Regions from separate parts of the Brevibacillus halotolerans genome, predicted to be linked through region 2. Evidence: predicted binding sites of a transcription regulator. Region 2 holds the regulator's gene; the other holds the start of a gene.

Region 1 (3,793 bases), on a different contig from region 2:
AAATGGAGAATATTCAACTGATCGAAAAAGAAATCGGTCTTGAGAATTTACCTATTCGCTTACGAGAGGTAGCAGAGCTTCGCTTACAAAACCCTGACATTAATTTGAAGGAATTAGGCGAGATGATTCCGAGTGGAGTCGTGAGTAAGTCTGGAATTAACCATCGCTTGCGTAAAATAAATGAGATTGCAGATAACCTGCGAGAAAAACTGAGTCTTTCTACGTAGGGACATGTTATAATAGAAATAAAGGAAAATTCCAAGCGGGGAGGTCCAAGATGGTACAGCAACGGGTTATGGTTAAACTTAAAACAGGGTTACAAGCCCGCCCAGCGGCATTCTTTGTTCAAGAAGCAAATCGATACCGTTCTGAAATTTACGTAGAAAAAGACAATAAAAAGGTGAATGCCAAAAGCATTATGGGAATTATGAGTTTGGCGATCAGCTCGGGAACAGAGATTACCATCTTGGCTAGTGGGGATGATGCCCAAATGGCGGTCGATACACTGGCTGGTCTCATTAATAAAGACGAATAAAATGTAAACGCTAAACCAGCAGATATTGCTGGTTTTTGCTTGTATGTCCTGCTGCTTATGGTGAAATCCTAATTAGGAATATCTGAGCCAGGAGGGAAGCGTATGTCCAATAAAGCTAAGGGATTGCCAGATTGCTGTCTAGAAGGTAGAGATAAGAACTTTATGGATATAGATCGTATGGTCAATGAAGGGCTGGGAGGCGGTACGGTGGCTGCATATAACGGCTTGATTGAAGAGACTACCGTTGATTCCATGGATGGAGAGTATACAACAAATAAAGAATTACGCGGCAACGAACTGTAATTTCTTTATTCCCTATTGATAAATGGTAACGAATATGTAAAAGAGGGCAACCTAGGGTCGCCCTCTTTATGTGTATCTTACCTTATTTTCTAGTGATAACCTCGTCGATCAAGCCGTATTCCTTTGCAGCTTGAGCGGACAGGAAGTTGTCGCGATCTGTATCTTTAGCAATCCGTTCGTATGGTTGACCCGTACGTTCAGCATAGATGCCGTTTAGATGTTCACGCATTTTAATGATACGTTTTGCGGCAATTTCAATGTCACTCGCTTGACCTTGAGCGCCACCTAGAGGTTGGTGAATCATGATTTCGCTATTAGGCAAAGCATAGCGCTTTCCTTTTGCTCCGGCACAAAGCAGGAACGATCCCATAGATGCAGCTAATCCAACACAGATCGTTGATACATCTGGTTTAATATATTGCATCGTGTCATAGATAGCCATACCGGCTGTAATTGATCCACCAGGGCTGTTTATGTAGATGCTGATGTCTTTGTCAGGATCTTCTGCCTGTAGGAATAAGAGCTGAGCTACAATACTATTAGCTACCTGATCATTAATAGGTGTTCCCAAAAAGATAATACGATCTTTTAATAAACGGGAATAGATATCGTAAGCGCGTTCTCCACGATTTGTTTGTTCAATTACAGTTGGAATTAGATTCATATTCATTCACGTTCCTCCTCCCTTTTCTTACAATAATCATACACAATTGGTCAATAAAGGTCAAACAAAATCAGAACTCTACTCCATTATTTAACCCAAAAAATGTATATTTTAAACCTTGTCTAAAAAATTACAGAGCGGTTCTTTTGTTACTGGCACGTACACAGCTTGTAATCGCGCCGAAGAAATATATATTGACCAACATTCCGAGTAAAAATCCTAATAAAGGGATTTGGATGATAAGTACTAATAGGAATACACCAATAAATTCAGCAAATAAAGGTGAGATTTTCCACTGAAAAAAACTTATTAACCTTTGTCCCAACCAAGTGCCAACATACACTTTCCCTAAAATAAGGAGCAGGGTGTAGGCGATTGCAATAATGAAACCTACAGGAATACCAACAACAGTAAGTAACATCACAATACTAAGCAATGGAGCCATGATAAAAATAAACAAGCCGACCCCAAATTGTTTAAAAGGATGGCGAGTGTGCAAGTGTTGGCTCACATTGTATAGAGAACCAGCAAAGAAATAACGGATAAGTAGCCAAAAAATCAATGTACTTAAGCATGAAGAGACAGACATCATTAACATAAAGGAGCCGTAGGAAGGTCTAGGTTCAATAATAGTATGCTTATGCTGTCCCTTGATATTAGCTCCAGCATCAATTTGAGCAGGCTCAAATGATGTATAAATAAGATCACCTTGAATTGTAGCTGTAGGCTTAAGATGAAGAGATTCTACTTGGAATAGGGATGTACCTTCCCCTAATAAACCTGAAATCGTGGCTTGAGTGTAGAACCCATTTGTCTCTTTCCCAACACGTCCTTCTATGTTCATTTCATTGACAAAACCTAAAATACTGCCGTTCACGTTCCCAGATTGATTGACACGAAGCTCATCAGCACCTGCCGATATGTTCTTCTGGACAGTACCTGAGACAGTGAGTGCTTGAGAATAGGAGCGTATGTTACCGCCTACTGTCCCTGATACGTTTGTAAGATAAGCAAATGAGATTACATCTCCTGTGACAGTCCCTTTTATATCGATCGTTTCTGCAAAAGCATATAAGTCCCCATCTATTGTTCCATCAATCACTACTTTACTGGCGTTTGTTATAACATCCCCGTGATGTATCTCATTAGACTTTACTTGATATAGCTCTCCATTATGGAGATTGATAGCATAAGCAGAACTAGCCAAGATAAAACAAAAAACAAGCAAGAAAGAGAGGTAGAATATTCTCTTACTCATTATCTAGTTCTCCAGTTATTCGCGTTCATTTTGCTGGACAGGCGAATAGAATATAATAGGATGGCTAGAACAAACAAAATAGAAGAGATAAAGCCAATGAGGTAAAAATTCTTAAACATCAGTAAAATCATTGTTGCTTTTTCTTTTAACCAGAACATAGAGCTCCAGATCGATTGCCACTGAAATAAAGAATTAATTGCACTATTCCAGTCATTTAGCCAGTTGATTCCAGCTAAGAGCATGACAAGAAAGAAACCAAGGGATGCTCCAAAAACAAAGCGTAGACGATGAACAAATAGGTGGTGACGGTTTTGATTAAAGGTTGCAATTTGATTAATTTGATCGCAAACGTTTTTTTCCAAGTGGATAGGTGGAAGCGTTGGTGTTGTTAAATGAATGGCTTTTACAAGCTCTGCCTGCTCTTCAAGAAAAGTAGCGTATAGTTTTTGACACTCGGAGCAGCTTTGCAAATGGCTGGCCACTTGTTGATGTTCCTCTTGGATTAATTCACCGTCTGCATACATCATGAAAGTAAACTCATCCGGATGTTGCATTGTATACACTCCTTTCTATTGATTTATGGCTCAGCAACTCTTTTAAAAATTTCCGGGAACGGAATAGACGGGTACCAACCGTATTTTTGCTCATTCCTACAATGGCGCCAATTTCTTCATAGCTTAGCTCATCCACAAAACGAAGAGTAACAATTAATCGATCTACTTCCTCCAAGTGATATAACAGTTCTTGAATATGGGAGTAAAACTCCTTTTTCATAAATAAGGTTTCCGGTGTTTCAACGGATTTTTGTTGTTTATTTACTTGGTGATACAATTGGTCGTCCTTCATGGTAATTTCCTTCTTTTTTCTAAGGAAATCGATGCAGGTATTTGAGGATAAGCGGTATAGCCAAGAATGGAAAGGGTAGGATTGATCAAATTTATTTAGGTTTTGGGCTACTTTTAGCCAAATATCATTGCATACGTCCTGAGAATCATGATAGGAATAGACCATTTTGAGGACGATGCGCTGCACG
Region 2 (3,793 bases):
TAACAACTGCTGAGGTATTAAGCAAACGTGTCCCGATGGTTATATTTAATCCATTGCCAGGTCAAGAGGAACGAAATAGTCACTTTTTGTTAAACAATGGCTGTGCTGTCCACGCTACAGAGAGTCGAGATTTGATATACTCAATTGAGCAAGTGCTTTTAGATGAACAAAAGTCTAAAGCAATGCGACAACAAGCAGAGATGATTGCACGTCCGTTTGCCGCTTATGACATTGCTGCATTTATTAAGCAAGATATGCAGTAGATGAGTGAGTTCTATGAAAATCGGTCACAATCATGTAACAACACGATATTGAGGTGGTAGAGTGAGCATACAGCATGCCGTTATTTTTGATATGGATGGTACTTTATTGCAGACAGAGTCTATGGCTATTCCAGGTTTTAGACGCACCTTTCAAGATTTACGAGATCGCCAGCTATGGGATGGTGAACTTCCTGATGATCATGCAATTACTAATACTCTGGGCATGGTTCTAGATGAAATATGGGATGTACTGCTACCGGAAGCAGATGAAAAGACAAGAGAACTGGCTACGGAGTTATTAGCTAAGCATGAAGAGAAATTATTGGATGAAGGTGTTGTTTCCCTGTATCCGGGAGTGGTAGAACAACTAACAGCACTGCACGAGAAGGGAATTGCGCTTTTTGTAGCATCTAATGCCATGGATGGTTATGTTGAAGCAATATGTGAGCACTTTAACATCACGCATCTTTTTACTGATCTATACTCAGCCGGGCGTTTCCAAACCGAGTCAAAAGTAGATCTAGTAGCCCTTCTTCTAAAAACATACGATATTAAGCAGGCAGTCATGGTAGGAGATCGTAAGTCAGATGTTGAGGCAGGTAAAAAAAATCATTTATGGACAATAGGCTGTGATTTTGGATTTGCTGATTCTGGTGAGTTGAAAAACGCAGATGTAGTCATTCAAGGCTATGCGGAATTACTTCAACAAGTACCATTTTATCAATCTAAATAAACAGGTAAAAGTGAACCACCTTTTTGAAGGTGGTTTTTTTGATTGATGCAGGTTGAAATAGACCTTTTTTGACCAAAATAAAGGAGTAAGGGAAATAGGGGTTGAAAGTAAATAAAAAAGTAATTATAATAAAAGTCAAAGATAGTCAAAGTCAAATTAACTAACTAAAAAATCAATTTTAACGCCCTTAGTTTCACTCATATTCTTAGGCAAGGAGGCGACACTTTGCGAAATATATCGGACATCATTGAGCGGCATTTAAAGAGCATACTTCAGGAGAGTCCGAATGGAGCTATTGAAATTCAGCGGAGTGATATTGCCGAAAAGTTTCAATGTGTACCGTCCCAAATTAATTACGTCATTAACACTCGTTTCTCTATTGAAAAAGGATATATTGTTGAAAGTAAACGTGGCGGTGGAGGCTTTATCCGGATTCGAAAGGCACAAATTTTGTGTAAGGATACATTACAGGAGCTTTTGACGGAAGAAATGATTGGGGATAGTATAACTCAATCATACGGTTACTCTATCATTGATCGATTGGTGGAAGAAAGATGGATTAGTTTACGAGAAGCCACCTTAATGAAGGTAGCCACCTCAAGACAGGTGCTGATGGTTAATACATCTTTACGAGATCAGCTAAGAGCTAGTATCTTAAAGCATATGATTACATCGATTCTCATAACATAGAAGTTACACCTTTGCAAAAAATAGAATTAACCCTAAAAGTCTGGTTGTACCGATTGACTTGTAAGGAGGTTCTTATTATGAATTGTGAAGAGTGCGGCAAACGTCCCGCAACCTTACATCTTACCAAAATCGTAAATGGTGAAAAGTCTGAGACTCACATTTGCGAGCAATGTGCCAAGGAAAAAGGCGAATATTTCTCAGGCTTTGGTAATTTTGGTCTAAATAATTTATTGGCTGGTCTATTAAATTTTGACCCAATGAACAAAGGTGTCAGCAGTCAACAGATGAACCAAAATACAGTTTCTCCGCTTACGCGTTGCGAAACCTGCGGATTAACCTATACACAATTTAGCAAGAGTGGTCGTTTTGGTTGCAGTGATTGTTATAACCATTTTGGAGCTAAACTTGACCCGCTTTTTAGAAGAATTCATGGAAATACCCAGCATATGGGGAAAGTACCTGAACGTACAGGTAGCCAATTAAAGATCAAAAAGGATTTACAGCAACTAAAAACTGCTCTTCAACAGCATATTGCTACAGAGGAGTTTGAAAAGGCAGCGGAAATTAGAGACCGTATTCGTGCATTGGAACAAAAGATTGAACAATCCAAGTGAATAAATGGTGGAGGTGAACATCAAGTATGTCCCTACAGCGTTTTACCCAGCACCCATGGAGTAATTGGATGAAAGGCGAGGGTCCTGATTCTGATATTGTTATTAGTACGCGGTTGCGAATCGCTAGGAACCTACGTCAGCATCCTTTTCCACTCTTAGCTACTGACTCACAAGCAGAAGAGGTCGTACGTAAAGTAAAAGAAGTAATCGATTCGTCTTCTATGAAGAAGAAAGGCGCCTTCGAACTGTTGTCTATGGAGGACATGAAGCCTCTCGAAAAGAGAGTGCTGGTAGAAAAACATCTTATCAGCCCCAATTTGGCAGAGGAATCCAGAAAAGGTGCCGTCATTTTAAGTGAGGACGAATCCATTAGTGTATTGGTCAATGAAGAAGATCATCTACGTATTCAGGTTTTCTTGCCAGGTTTTCAATTACGGGAAGCCTGGGAAAAAGGAAGCAAGATGGATGATATCTTCGAAAAACAAGTCAATTATGCTTTTGATGAAAAACGAGGCTATTTAACTAGTTGTCCTACAAACGTAGGTACTGGTATACGTGCTTCTGTCATGTTACATTTACCGGCACTTGTGATGACCCAGCAGATTAATCGAATTTTGCAAGCAATTACTCAAGTAGGCTTGGTTGTTCGCGGTTTGTATGGGGAAGGAAGCGAAGCTGTTGGCAACCTCTTTCAGCTTTCCAATCAAGTGACACTCGGTATGTCGGAAGCAGATATTATTTCAAATCTATACAGCGTCGCAAGTCAAATTATTGAACAAGAGCGAGAAGCGCGACAGTATTTGCAAGAGCATAGTCGCATATCTATTGAGGATAAGATTTTTCGTTCTTATGGGATTTTGACTCATGCCAGAACGGTCGAATCAAAAGAAGCGGCTCAGCGCTTATCTGATGTACGCTTGGGAATAGATTTGGGTTATTTACAAGCATGCAGCCCATTTGTTGTAAATGAACTGTTAGTTAGCACACAACCCGGTTTTTTACAATATGATGCGGGACAGAAATTAACAGCAGAACAACGAGATGAGCGTAGAGCTTATGTCATTCGAGAACGACTAAAATGTAATTCATAAGAGAAGAGTAATGGAGGTGCTTATACTATGATGTTTGGACGATTTACAGAGCGTGCACAAAAAGTATTAGCTTTAGCATTGGAAGAGGCAGTTCGTTTAGGTCACAAAGATATTGGAACCGAACATGTTCTTTTAGGTCTGATCCGAGAGGGAGAAGGAATTGCGGCAAAAGCACTTCAAGCACTCGGTCTCGGACTTGATAAAATTCAAAATGAAGTAGAATCTTTAATCGGTCGTGCTCCTGAACAACCGGCAAACACGACGAATTATACACCAAACTACACCCCACGAGCTAAGAAAGTAATTGAGCTGTCCATGGACGAAGCTCGCAAACTTGGTCATACGTACGTGGGAACCGAACATATTTTGTTGGGTCTAATTCGCGAGGGAGAGGGAATTGCT

Evidence for each region. Region 2 encodes CtsR, which represses protease genes until heat stress. Its sites were predicted from a motif close to ATGGTCAATAAAGGTCAAACA; they were not measured.
Region 1: the regulator CtsR is predicted to act here: its motif matches at 1,549-1,569, upstream of clpP (ATP-dependent Clp endopeptidase proteolytic subunit ClpP).

Annotation. Positions count from the first base shown of each region.
Region 1 covers NZ_JAPTNK010000010.1:190,059-193,851, reverse strand. Annotated here, with positions in the region: gene whiA (DNA-binding protein WhiA) at 1-227, shown strand, start outside; gene O0550_RS14480 (HPr family phosphocarrier protein) at 278-535, shown strand; gene O0550_RS14475 (hypothetical protein) at 638-838, shown strand; gene clpP (ATP-dependent Clp endopeptidase proteolytic subunit ClpP) at 921-1,502, opposite strand; gene O0550_RS14465 (DUF8173 domain-containing protein) at 1,633-2,760, opposite strand; gene O0550_RS14460 (anti-sigma factor family protein) at 2,760-3,314, opposite strand; gene O0550_RS14455 (RNA polymerase sigma factor) at 3,298-3,793, opposite strand, start outside.
Region 2 covers NZ_JAPTNK010000023.1:1,450-5,242, forward strand. Annotated here, with positions in the region: gene O0550_RS21260 (MGDG synthase family glycosyltransferase) at 1-263, shown strand, start outside; gene O0550_RS21265 (HAD family hydrolase) at 325-996, shown strand; gene O0550_RS21270 (CtsR family transcriptional regulator) at 1,222-1,686, shown strand; gene mcsA (protein-arginine kinase activator protein McsA) at 1,764-2,300, shown strand; gene mcsB (protein-arginine kinase McsB) at 2,327-3,391, shown strand; gene O0550_RS21285 (ATP-dependent Clp protease ATP-binding subunit) at 3,419-3,793, shown strand, end outside.